One region of the Bacillus lumedeiriae genome, then DNA from elsewhere that is predicted to be linked to it. Evidence: riboswitches for the same ligand, from Rfam matches in the RefSeq annotation. Region 1 holds a riboswitch; each other region holds the start of a gene.
The links. A riboswitch is a leader RNA that binds a small molecule or an ion and turns the genes downstream of it on or off. The one in region 1 is predicted to bind cobalamin.

Region 2: it holds a riboswitch for cobalamin, as region 1 does, so the genes downstream of both, QYG89_RS15335 (ribonucleoside-diphosphate reductase subunit alpha) here and metE (5-methyltetrahydropteroyltriglutamate--homocysteine S-methyltransferase) in region 1, are expected to answer to the same signal.
Region 3: it holds a riboswitch for cobalamin, as region 1 does, so the genes downstream of both, QYG89_RS00155 ((2Fe-2S) ferredoxin domain-containing protein) here and metE (5-methyltetrahydropteroyltriglutamate--homocysteine S-methyltransferase) in region 1, are expected to answer to the same signal.
Region 4: it holds a riboswitch for cobalamin, as region 1 does, so the genes downstream of both, QYG89_RS10640 (FecCD family ABC transporter permease) here and metE (5-methyltetrahydropteroyltriglutamate--homocysteine S-methyltransferase) in region 1, are expected to answer to the same signal.

The regions. Positions count from the first base shown of each region.
Region 1 is NZ_JAUIYO010000001.1:375,854-379,002, reverse strand. It holds gene metE (5-methyltetrahydropteroyltriglutamate--homocysteine S-methyltransferase) at 1-1,853, opposite strand, end outside; cobalamin riboswitch at 2,017-2,164, opposite strand; gene QYG89_RS02010 (DUF3050 domain-containing protein) at 2,448-3,149, opposite strand, start outside.
Region 2 is NZ_JAUIYO010000019.1:19,104-22,252, forward strand. It holds gene QYG89_RS15330 (polysaccharide deacetylase family protein) at 1-709, opposite strand, end outside; cobalamin riboswitch at 969-1,145, shown strand; gene QYG89_RS15335 (ribonucleoside-diphosphate reductase subunit alpha) at 1,352-3,149, shown strand, end outside.
Region 3 is NZ_JAUIYO010000001.1:25,803-28,951, reverse strand. It holds gene QYG89_RS00160 (GHMP family kinase ATP-binding protein) at 1-263, shown strand, start outside; cobalamin riboswitch at 589-780, shown strand; gene QYG89_RS00155 ((2Fe-2S) ferredoxin domain-containing protein) at 1,116-1,496, shown strand; gene cobJ (precorrin-3B C(17)-methyltransferase) at 1,518-3,104, shown strand; gene QYG89_RS00145 (sirohydrochlorin chelatase) at 3,119-3,149, shown strand, end outside.
Region 4 is NZ_JAUIYO010000007.1:42,810-45,958, reverse strand. It holds gene QYG89_RS10645 (adenosylcobinamide amidohydrolase) at 1-633, opposite strand, end outside; gene QYG89_RS10640 (FecCD family ABC transporter permease) at 630-1,691, opposite strand; cobalamin riboswitch at 1,894-2,038, opposite strand; gene QYG89_RS10635 (hypothetical protein) at 2,249-2,422, shown strand; gene bioA (adenosylmethionine--8-amino-7-oxononanoate transaminase) at 2,683-3,149, opposite strand, start outside.

The DNA.
Region 1 (3,149 bases):
TCTGTTTTTTTCAATGGCAGCCCTTCTCGAAGTGCGGGTTCATCGACTTGAATCATGCGTATACCAGCTGACTCTAACGCTTCAACTTCTTTCCGCAGTGCCAGGGCGATTTGATTTGTTACTTCTTCTTTTGAAAGATCATCGCGGACAAACGACCAGTTTAGTATCGTTACGGGGCCGGTAAGCATCCCTTTTACGGGCTTGTCTGTCAAAGACTGGGCATAGACACTTTCTTTCACAGTTATTGGCTGAAGAAATTCTACATCTCCGTAAATGATTGGGGGTTTAACACAACGGGAGCCGTAAGATTGTACCCATGCTTTTTGCGTAAAAGCAAATCCTCCCATTTTTTCACCGAAGAACTCTACCATGTCGGTCCGTTCAAACTCCCCGTGTACAAATACATCTAGTCCGATTTGTTCCTGAAGGGCGATCCATTCTTTTATTTGTTGTTGAATGAAATCTTCATATTTTTCAGCTGACCATTCTCCTTTTCGCCATTTTTGTCTTGCTTGGCGAACTTCCGTCGTTTGTGGGAAACTGCCGATCGTTGTCGTTGGCAAGAGCGGCAAATCGAATATAGCCCGCTGTTGTTCGCGGCGTTCGTTAAATGGAAGCGGACGCTTTGTCTGTTGTTCATTGACTGTACGAGCTGCCTCTTGAATACTCGTTTTATTTCTCGCTGACGAATGGGCTAGCTGCAGGCATGCATGCTGGCTTTCTTGTATGAAATCGGCGATAGCAGTTTTTCCATTGCGAAGAGCTTTCGTTAATGTTGTCACCTCTGCTAATTTTTCATCAGCGAAAGCGAGTGCCGCATGAAGCGTTGGATCTAAAGATGTTTCCACGGCGGCAGTAACTGGTACATGAAGCAGGCTGCACGAGGGTTGAAGCCAAATTCGTTCGGCCGGAACATGGGGAAGAATGGTTTCAATGATTTCCCATTTCTTTTGTAAATCAGCGCGCCAAATGTTACGACCATCAATGATACCAACCCCTAGAATTTTATCGGCTGGAAATCCGTTGGACTGAAGTAATTCAATCGTTCTATCTTGACCATGAACAAAATCCATTCCAATACCTTGGACCGGCAGCTGAATGACTTCTTCATACCATTCTATTGAATCAAAGTATACTTGCAGCGTGATGTTTAGAGCCGGAGCGGCCTTGTTCAGTTGTTTATAAATTTCTGTTATTGTTTTCATCTCTTCTTTTGCAATAGAGGAAGCTAAAATAGGTTCATCCATTTGCACCCATTCGACGCCTTCTTGCTCCAATTCCTGCAAAACTTGGGCATATAGCGGGATGAGCTGCAAAAGAAAAGCAGGAATATCTGTCTTATGATATCCTTTGGACAATTTTAAAAAGGTATAAGGACCGATCAGAACAGGCTTCCCGTTTATATTTAACTTTTCTTTTGCTTCCCGGTAAGCGGCAAGCGGTTTGTTTTCTGTTAATGCAAGTTTTTTTCCTTCATATTCCGGTACAATATAGTGATAGTTTGTATTAAACCATTTCGTCATTTCACAAGCGACAGCTGTGTCGTTCCCTCGTGCCATCGCAAAATAGGTAGCTAGGGGAACTGGACCGCTAGTGTAAGTGAAGCGCTCTGGTACCATACCAAACATAGCTGCTGTATCTAGCACTTGGTCATAAAAGGTAAAGTCTCCAACTGGAATTTGATCAATTCCTTTGTCCTTTTGCTTTTTTAAATGTGTTAGTCTGATACTTTCCATTTCTTCGAGAAGTTGCTGTTCACTGACTTTGCCTGCCCAAAAGGATTCCAGTGCTTTTTTCCACTCGCGGTTTTCTCCGATGCGCGGATAACCTAAATTGCTGCTTACTATTGACATATTAACCTTCTCCTTTTACGTAAAATAGCTGATAAAAACAAAAAAACATTTCTAACAAATGTTAGAAATGTACGTGTATCTCCCAAAAAAGGGATAAACGGCATGCCGAAGCAAGCGCCTAATTCGCGTATATTCTAACACCTCCCTATCTGCCGTAGGTTAAACAGCGTCGTTAAAATAGGCAGGTGTCTGGCTTCAGGTTGACCGTATGGCAAACTGTCACAGTGGCGGGACCGCACCGGATTATCGTTTCACCGGTTTCCCTTTTAAGGCTTAACGATTGTTAAGCCACCTATTTCCATTGCTTTATGTATAACGGATGATTGTGTTCAAAGTTAGCATACAGAAAAATATCTGTCAACTAAGAATAATAAGAATAATCTGATAAAAATCTGTGTATAATCAATTTTCATTCTAGCGATGGTGATTACTTTGAACGTTGCTTTTTAAGAATATATTTTTTAGTGAAGGGTTTATTGTACTAGGGTTATTACACTGTCTGAAGCAGTACCTCATCATATATTCATTTCCTGTTTGTCTTAGAAATACAGATGCCAGACAGCCCCCGACTATAAGTAGAAGGGGGGTAAAAAATTATAGGCCTTTTTCACGGATTTCTGTTAATACACCGTCCCACAAATGTTTACGCATTTGCAGCGACAGTTCAGCGACTTTTAATGCGTCTTCTTTCTTTTCAGCATCATCACCGCATAAATCATGTAAAAGTCTTTCTGCAAGAGGACCGTGTTCATCTTCATCTAGCTCAATATGGCGTTTTAAATAATAGTCCAGGCGCTCATTAGAAGAGCCTTCATTTTGCAGTGCATCTACTAAGAGTTGGAACATATCAGGAATTAAGCCTTCCCGTCCGTAGAAGAAAGCAGATGCGACTTCATGAACTTTGCCTTTTAAGGATAAATCTAAATTAAAAGCGGTAAATTGCGCCGCACTTGGAGGGACGATCTCTTGTTTTAATGCATCTTCGTGATCCATTCCGTCTTTAAGCGCTTGTAAAAAGGCATGGATCGGGGCTGTATCTGCACCGCATTCTTCCATCGCATCGACATAAAGTTGAAAGTGGCTGATGTATCCCCCTTTTCCGTCTTCATCAGACTCTTCTGCAAGTACAATTTCATTAATAAATCTCGTATACGAAGGAATGTCGTAAGCCATCCAAGGAACTGAAATGGATGTAACGGATTGCTGTAGTCTTTTTAATAGACTCATAAAATCCCACACAGCAAACACATGATGTTTCATTAGTACTTTTACTCGATCGGGTGTATTTACTTCTCG
Region 2 (3,149 bases), on a different contig from region 1:
GATAAATCAATTCAGGAATTGTTACACACTTATAACCATTTTTATCTAAGTAAGTTAATATTGTATCCAAGGCTTCTACCGTTTGGGTGCGATTACCGCCAGCATCATGAAGGAGGATAATGTCACCGGATTTTACATTTTTAGTGACATGGCTGCTAATTTTATTTGCAGATGGACGCAGCCAATCTTTAGGGTCTTGATGCCAAGACCACATGACAACTAAGTAATTTTTTTGAACGGCATTACGAATAACTGAGTCATTATATACATCACCAACTGGACGAAAAAGTGACGTCTCCTTTCCTGTAATATTTTTTATAGTTTGAGCGGTTAAGTCCAGTTCAGTTTTTAATTTTTTAGAATTAGTACTTTTATCGTAAATATGATTATATGTGTGATTGCCAACTGCATGATTCTCTTTTACAGTTCTTTTTAAAATATGGGGAAACTTATCAGCATTTTTTCCAGTGACGAAAAAGGTTGCTTTTGCATTATGCTTGGCTAAGATATCAAGGATTTGTGGAGTATACCTGGGATCTGGCCCATCATCGAAAGTGATTGCAACAAGTTTCGTTTGTGCATTCACTTCCCATACAACATGTCCGGACTTTTCAAATTTATCACGGCTGCTTGTATGGGCTTGCGTCCATACAGAAGTGGAAAAATAACTAATCAAAAGAGTACAGACAAAGAAAATAGATCTAATCAAACATAATCCCCCCCTAGATATGAGAAATAATATGAGTTAGTTTATGTATTTTAAAAAATAACAACCCCCTTTGCTTATGGTAAAAAATACATTTGTTCAATGGGAGAAGTATCCTGATTTTGTAAGGAGTCATAAGTAGATTACATTATGTGGAAAGTTCAAAAAAAGAAACCAAACTCTGCTTGCGCAAGAGGATAATCACTGCTATACTAATCCGGACACAACATTTAGTGTTTGCTTTTCATTTAAATCAATATTTAGTGTTAAATAGTAAAGAGGTGCTGTTGCAGCTTAATAGGGAATTCGGTGAAAGACCGAAGCTGTCCCCGCAACTGTAAGTGTAGACGATCGCGGCTGAACCCACTGTCTTACGACGGGAAGGAACGCGAAAGGAAGAAGCACGAGCCAGGAGACCTGCCTTTTTATAGCGTTTGATCTTCTTCGGGAGTTGGGAAGGCAGCGCGAGGAAAACGAAAATCTCTTTCATACAGACATTCTTTTTTATACATTCAGAATCAGTCTGTTCAATTTTTTATTTAAGAGTGCCTTTCTTCGCCCTGATCCCATCTTTCATTTGGAAAGATGGTTTTTTTATGGAAAAAATCACTTTCTAAACTATTTATTTGTTTAGGAGGAATAAACATGATTGAGACAGTACAGAGCATTGCGGAAGAGGTTCTTGAGGAAATTCAATCGGAATTTCCAACTATTGGACTAGCGGACTATCAGAAAAAAGTGAGAGACACGTTGCATACGAGAGAAGAGTGGACAGAAGAACAAACACAACAGCTGCTTCTCCATGCAGCGGTCGAGCGGATCACAAGCGAAGAGCCCAATTGGACATTTATAGCGGCTCGTCTGTATTTAAAACAGCTTTACAAACAAGCCGCCAAAACGCGGGGAGAAGCAGGAAGTGCGTATGGAAACTTTCTAGAGCTTATTCATTTGTTAATCAAAGATGGAGTATATGATTCGCAGTTAATCGCTGCTTATACGGAAGATGAGATCAATGAATTAGGGAAAGTGATCGATCCGGACAAAGATCAATTATTTACATACATCGGAATTGTTACGTTAAGTGAGCGGTATTTAGCTCATACGCTGAACAAACAAACGGCAGAGCTCCCACAGGAAAGATGGCTTATGATTGCGATGACTTTAATGATGAACGAACGCAGGGATCAGCGTTTACAGTACGTCAAAGAAGCGTATTGGGCACTTTCTAATTTATATATGACAACAGCTACTCCAACGCTTGCTAATGCGGGCAAGTCATACGGTCAGCTGTCCAGCTGTTTCATTGATACGGTCGACGACAGTCTGCAGGGCATTTTTGATGCGAATACAGATGCGGCAAACTTAAGCAAAAACGGTGGGGGCCTTGGCATTTATCTAGGGAAAATCCGCAGCCAGGGAAGTGATATTAAAGGGTTTAAAAATGTAAGCTCGGGTGTGATTCCTTGGATGAAGCAGCTAAATAATACAGCCGTGTCGGTTGACCAGCTCGGTCAGCGGCAAGGGGCGATCGCTGTCTACCTGGATATTTGGCATAAGGATATCTTTTCGTTCTTGGAAACTCGATTGAATAACGGAGATGAACGCCGTCGAACACATGATTTATTTACCGGTGTATCGATACCAGACATATTTATGGAAGCAGTAGACAATCGAGGAGACTGGCATTTGTTCGACCCGCATGAAGTCAGAAAAGTCATGGGTTATTCTCTTGAAGATTCATTCGATGAAAAGCAAGGAGAAGGAACGTTTAGAAAGAGATACATGGAATGTGCCTCACATCCGCAACTTAGCAAAAAAACCGTGCCGGCCATCGAGATTATGAAAGCGATCATGATTTCTCAGCTGGAAACTGGTACGCCTTACATGTTTTATCGGGATACGGTCAATCGGGCGAATCCGAATAAGCATGAAGGGATGATTTATGCAAGCAATTTATGTACAGAAATTTGCCAAAATATGAGTCCAACCGTTGTTGTAGAAGAAAAAACGGAAGATGGAAAAATCATCATTACGAAAGATCCCGGCGATTATGTGGTGTGTAATTTATCGTCCATTTCATTAGCCCGGACAGTGATGGATGGTGTACTTGAGCGATTAATTCCGATTCAAGTGAGAATGCTTGATAACGTCATTGATATTAATACGATCCCTGTTTTACAGGCGCAGCTGACGAATCAAAAATATCGGGGCATCGGGCTCGGAACATTTGGATGGCATCATATGCTCGCTTTAAAAGGATTGAGCTGGGAGTCGGAAGAAGCGGTACAGTATTGTGATGAATTATATGAACAAATTGCCTTTTTAACGATTCAGGCAAGCGCGGAGCTGGCGGAGGAAAAAGGAGAATATCCAGTCTTTCGAGGTTCGGACTGGGAGAACGGCGTGTATTTTGAACAGAGAGGATACGGAGGTTCAAAATGGC
Region 3 (3,149 bases), 350 kb from region 1:
TCATGCTGGCAGCAACGAAAAGTGCCGGGATCAATGAACGCTTTCTACCTAAACCATTCTTTTCGTTGTTTAAGGAAATAGCCAGTCGATTCGAAGCAGGAATCATTATCGGCCACAGCGGCACCGTCATTGGCTTTCTTTTAAGCGGCAATGATCATTTATTGATAAAAAAAGTGCAGGAGATTAAGGGGATCGTTCAACAGATGACAGGATGGAACCCATTTATTATGACTTCTTTTCCAATTGGCGATGCTAATGACTAGTGTGAATTGGCCCCTTTGTTGATTAGAGCGGAAGGTGCCAGACTCCTGAGGAAAAAGCGTGTCCACGGGAAAATCCGCAGGCACGGAGGCGAAAATCAACAGGCGAGTTTAACAAAATCTTTTATTCCAAAATAACTAAGTGAAAAGGCATCATTTTATTTAATTTGAAAAAACCACTTGTCAAATGAGTGATCTTCCTGCTAATCTAATAACGATGTCGAAAAGTTACGAAATTTGGATAATATACATAATATTGATAGGTGTAGATCAGATCTCTTTTAGAGACTTCTAGGCTGATAGAAAGCATTTTCTGACAGCCGGATAATTGAATAATTAAGATGAGAGTGCCCGGGAGAGTCAATCTCCGGGATAATAGGGAAATCGGTGAAAATCCGATGCAGCCCCCGCTACTGTAAACGGTGATGAAATTGTCAATAACCACTGGTGTAACTGCCGGGAAGGGACAAGAGTAAAGCGATCCGTAAGCCAGGAGACCTGCTTTCTTCTTTGAACCATCATTCTTCGGAGGGAGGAACGGGATGGCTGTATGGAGCGGAGCTGGCATGCGCGGCTATTTTGCTTGACTCGATCCAATCATAGCTATGCACACGTATGTGCTTAAGTCCTTAACTTCTTATGAAGTTAAGGACTTTTTTTATTTTTCAGCTATGTTCATGACTACTGTTGATATTGCTGTTTAGTTGATTAGAGCGGAAGGTGCGGGACTCCCTCCGGAAAACGTGTCCACAGGAGACCTTGCAGGCGCGATAGCGGCGGGGAGGCTCCCGAACCGCCCGCAGCGGAAATCAACAGGCGAGTTTAACGAAAACTTTAGAAAAAGGGGCGGATAGTATGGCAACTTGGGATTTAACGGAAATGAATCATCACGTATTGATTTGTAACGGTTCGAGCTGTATGAGAAAAGGCGGGGAAGAAGTAACGCAGGCGATCAGAAATGAAATTAAAAATCGGGAGCTTGATGTCCGTGTTCATACGACAAGAACAAGATGCAATGGCCGCTGTAAAGATGCTTGTGTCGTGATTGTTTATCCAGAAGGTACATGGTATCACGGAGTAGATGAACAATTGGCAAAAGAGATTGTCACTTCACACCTTGAAAAAGGAGAGCGGGTAGAGAAGGCCATTACTTACACGTATGCGGGCCAAGGAATGCAGCTAAAGAATGACCGTGAAGCAGGAGTATCTAAAGAGAAAGAAAAACAAAAGCAGTAAACGTATAAGGAGGCAGTAAAAGTGAATGGAAAACTATTAATTGTCGGCTTCGGTCCGGGAAGTGCCGAACATATTACGGAGCGGGCAAAAGAAGCGCTAAAGGAAAGCGACTGCATTATCGGCTATAAAACATATGTAGAGTTGATTGCTGATTTCATTGAAGGAAAAGAAGTCATCAGCACAGGAATGTCAGAAGAAGTCAGCCGGGCGCAGGCGGCGGTCAAGTTGGCCGAACAAGGAAAAATAGTAGCTGTTATTTCGAGTGGAGATGCCGGCGTGTACGGGATGGCGGGGCTTGTCTACGAAGTACTCGTCGAACAAGGATGGAAAGAAGCGGACGGTGTCAAAGTAGAAATTGTCCCTGGGATTTCAGCGATTAATTCTTGTGCATCTCTCCTTGGGGCGCCGGTGATGCATGACGCGTGCACGATTAGTTTGAGTGATCACTTAACTCCTTGGGATTTAATCGCTAAGCGGATCGAAGCGGCCGGCGCAGCTGATTTCGTGATTGCTTTGTACAATCCGAAAAGCGGGAAGCGGACGAGACAAATTGTGGAAGCGCAGCGTATTTTATTAAAGCACCGCTCACCGGATACGCCGGTCGGTCTTGTCAAAAGTGCCTATCGGGAAAGAGAGCACGTCGTCATCACGAATTTGCAGGAGATGCTCGATCATGAAATCGGCATGCTGACGACAGTCATCATTGGCAATTCAACGACTTTTCTTTATGACAATAAAATGATTACGCCGAGAGGTTATCAGCGCAAGTACACGTTGACGTCAGAAAAGCAGCCGCTAAAGCCTCATGAACGGCTGAAGCCGAAAAATGAGCCGTGGGCGCTGCATGGAGGAAAAGCGGAGCCGACCGCATTATACGAACTCGGTATGAAAGCCCTTCAGATGCTGGATAAAAAGGAACATCAAGTGTCTGAAGATTCACCATTTAAGCAAAAGGCCGAATCTATTTTTGAAGTAGCTGTCAGTCCAGGAGTCGCTAATAAATTATTTTCAGCAGAACAGCTGCTCGTTCTCTCGAAGGCAGCGGGAGAAAAAGGCTCGATTGAATATACACCGCACCATCAAGTGATCTTGCGGGTGCCGACAGAAAATCCCGATCAATTGGTCACAACTTTGCAGGAGGCAGGATTTCTCCTTGCTCCCATTGGTGACGTGGCTACTGTCAAGGCTTGTGACTTTTGTGACGGTGAAAAGAAAGATGCCATTCCATATGCGGAAAGGCTGTATGAAAAGTTCAATGGGCTTGATTTGCCAAAAGAAATGCGCATCGGGTTGAATGGCTGCGGCATGGCTTGCTACGGTGCAGTGAATGATGACATCGGCATCGTCTTTCGCAGAGGGAAATTTGATTTGTTTTTAGGAGCGAAAACGGTTGGAAGAACGGCTCATGCCGGACAGCCTGTCGCTGAAGGTGTAGAACCGGACGCACTGATCCCGCTCCTAGAAAACATTATTGCGGAATACAGGGAAAAAGGACATCCGAACGAACGACTGTTTAAATATTTTAAGCGCGTGAAAAGAATTCAAAACTTTGAGTATCGTGATATAGAGCCAAAAATAAATCTTGAACCTGCACCGTGCGGGGATTAAAGGAGCATATAGAAATGAAAGCTATATTATTTGTCGGTCACGGCA
Region 4 (3,149 bases), on a different contig from region 1:
GAGCAGCAATCTGTCACAATAAAGAGAAGCGAGATTTAAATCATGAAAGATCGAAATCACCGTTAAACCCGTTTCTTTCGTCATTTTCTTTAACAAATCAAGCAATTCTTTTTGAAAAGATAAGTCCAGGTGATTTGTCGGTTCATCTAAAAGCAGGATTTCTGGCTGCTGAGCGAGCGCTTGCGCGAGAAAAACACGCTGACGCTCACCGCCTGACAGTTCTTCAAGAGAAGCATCTGAAAACTGCAGCGTTCCTGTTTGTTCCATCGCCTGCCTCACAGCCCGCTCGTCTTCTGCTCTCCATACTGGGAAGAAGCCGCTTTGATGAGCATAGCGCCCTAAGGAGACCGTTTCTTTCACTGTATAGGAAAAAGATTGTGAGGTCATTTGTGGAAGGACAGCGAGACGTTTTGCCAGTTCTTTCGGCGTGTAATCCGGCAGTTTTTTCCCGTTAATCCATAGTGTCCCGCGGCTTGTAGGGATGATGCCGCTCATCATTTTAAATAGCGTCGTCTTCCCGCTTCCATTTGGTCCTAATATGCCAAAAAGCTCTCCCGCCCCCACAGAAAAAGATAGTTCGTGAACAATCATTTTGCCATTATAGCCGCCGGTGAGTTGTTCTGCTTGAATCATGCTGCTCTTCTTCCTTTCCTTTGTTTACGAAGTAAAATAACGGCAAATACTGGTGCACCGATAACAGATGTGATCACCCCAATCGGCAGTTCTGCCGGCGAGATAATGATCCTGGATACAAGATCAGCCAAAATTAAAAAGCCGGCACCCGTTAACAGTGACAACGGCAGCAAATGGCGATGATCAGGTCCCCAGATGAGACGGATGAAATGAGGAATGACGAGGCCAACAAAGCCAATCGTTCCGGAGACAGCAACAGCTGCCCCTGTCAATACCGAGCCGGCTAACAGCACTGTCAATTTTTTCCGACGGACATTCACTCCTAAATGCTGGGCTTTCTCTTCTCCAAACGACATCGCATTCAATTCGGGCGCATGAATGATTAACAGCAGCGTCCCTCCCAGAAAAAACGGGAGAATAATTCCAATGTAATCCCAGCCACGCATCGATACACTACCAAGCAGCCAGCCAATAATTTGCCGCAGCTCTTCACCTGTCAAGGCGATCATTAAAGAAATGACCGCTCCCAAGAAAGAGCTAAAAATGATTCCTGTCAAAATGATCGTCTCCACTTTAAACGATCGTTCAATCGATTGAGCAAACAAAACGACTATAAAAATCGTCACGATGGAAGCTGCAATACTGACAATAGGCAGCGTAAAGCCGGTCAGCCACGGCAGCTGAATGCCGAAGAACAGCACCATGACCGCACCAACAGAAGCACCAGATGACACACCTAGTGTGTACGGATCTGCCAGCGGATTACGCAGGAGCCCTTGAAAGGCAGCTCCTGCCACCGCTAAAGAGGCACCAACAAGGCCGGCTAACAAGACTCTTGGAAACCGGATCTGCCAGACGATGTTATCGATAGAAGAATCAATGCCATACAGCGGTGTCCCGAAAAAATGGTGTGACAATAGGAAGACAATATCCTTAAATGGAACGTGTATCGTCCCAATGGAGATACCGGCAAATACAGCGATCGTAAAAAAGGCAAACGCTGATAAATAAGCCGAAACTTTATTTCTGAAAAACATCTGAACAAATGGTTTCGGCAAATTTCTCTACTCCTTTAACAAAACAAGTGTCTATCCTATACATCCCTTTATTTTTCATCAGTTTGTTCCTTCTCTCTTCTCTTTGAATGATAAAAATAGGCATTAAAAAAACACCTCTACACGATGAAGAGATGCAGTGAAAAAGGGCAGACAGGCGCAATGAGCCGGCAGCCGCTTCTACACCATCCCATCCGCGCAGGTTATCAGTGTTTTAAATCAGGCAGGTTTTCTGGCTTATAAAATGACATCATTTCACTTACAGTGGCGGGACCGCGCTGGATTTTCATCAGCTTGCCCTTTTAAAAAGCTCTTCTCACTCGAGCTTTACCTGATTCAACGTATGTAGTTTCCTATCAAGCTTATTATACACGAAAACAACGTGACTTCCATGCCATTTTAAAGTAGAAGATAAGTAAAATCACTTGCCAGTCTTTTTAAATGAATGGATTGATATTCTAAAAGTTTTAAAATTTTTGAAGCATAATCAATGATTCCGTTTTACATGCGTGTTTCAAAGAATAGATATAGAACAAACACAAGTGAAAGGAGTGTCTATCATGGGGCTGTTTACCGTCATCGGACTAGCATTTGTCTTGCTTTTTATCGCATCCACTCTCGTCTACTTCCTCCGTCAGTCACTTGACTCTTCCGATACAACTCGGATCGACAACATTCCCGAATACTACAATGATTTACCTGATCACGATTCCACACATGATCGCAACTCATAACATGACAAGGGTGCCCCAATAGTATAACTGCTAGGGGCATCCCTTGTATGGTTCTTTACACGTGTCTGTTGATTTCCGTTCTAGGTACTTCGCTTTCCCCCACAGGAGTCTTCGTGCCTTCCACTCCAATCAACTTAGTGAAAAATTATTGTTTCAACTTTCTTAAAGAAAAGAAGAAAGCCATCGGATTTAGTATTAAGTAAAGGAGCTGTCTAAGACAGCTCCTTCTTGTTTTCTCTTTAATAATAGAATACCATTAATTATTTAGTAACTAGCTGAATGTCTTTGATGGCCTGCTTCATGATTTGACCCATCTTAGTCAGCTCTTCATAAGTAGCAGCAAGCGGCGGCATAAATACAATGACATCACCGAGCGGTCTCGTCAGCATCCCAAGTTCCCGCATACGCAGCGTTGCCCGGTAAGCAGCCCTTTCTTCAAACGGAAAAGGCTCGTTCGTTTCTTTATCTTTCACAATGTCAATGCCGCACATTAGACCAAGCTGACGGATTTCGCCAACGTGAGGCAGTTCCTTTAATTCTGCCAATATCGTTTGAATATATTCCGCTTTACGGGCGGCCTGTTCAACAAGCCCCTCTTTTTCAAAAATAGCTAAGTTCGCTAAAGCAGCCGCGCAGCCAAGCTGATTGCCTGTATAAGAATGACCATGAAAAAAAGTTTTCATTTCTGTGAAATCGGCATAAAAAGCCTCGTAAATCTCTTCTGTAG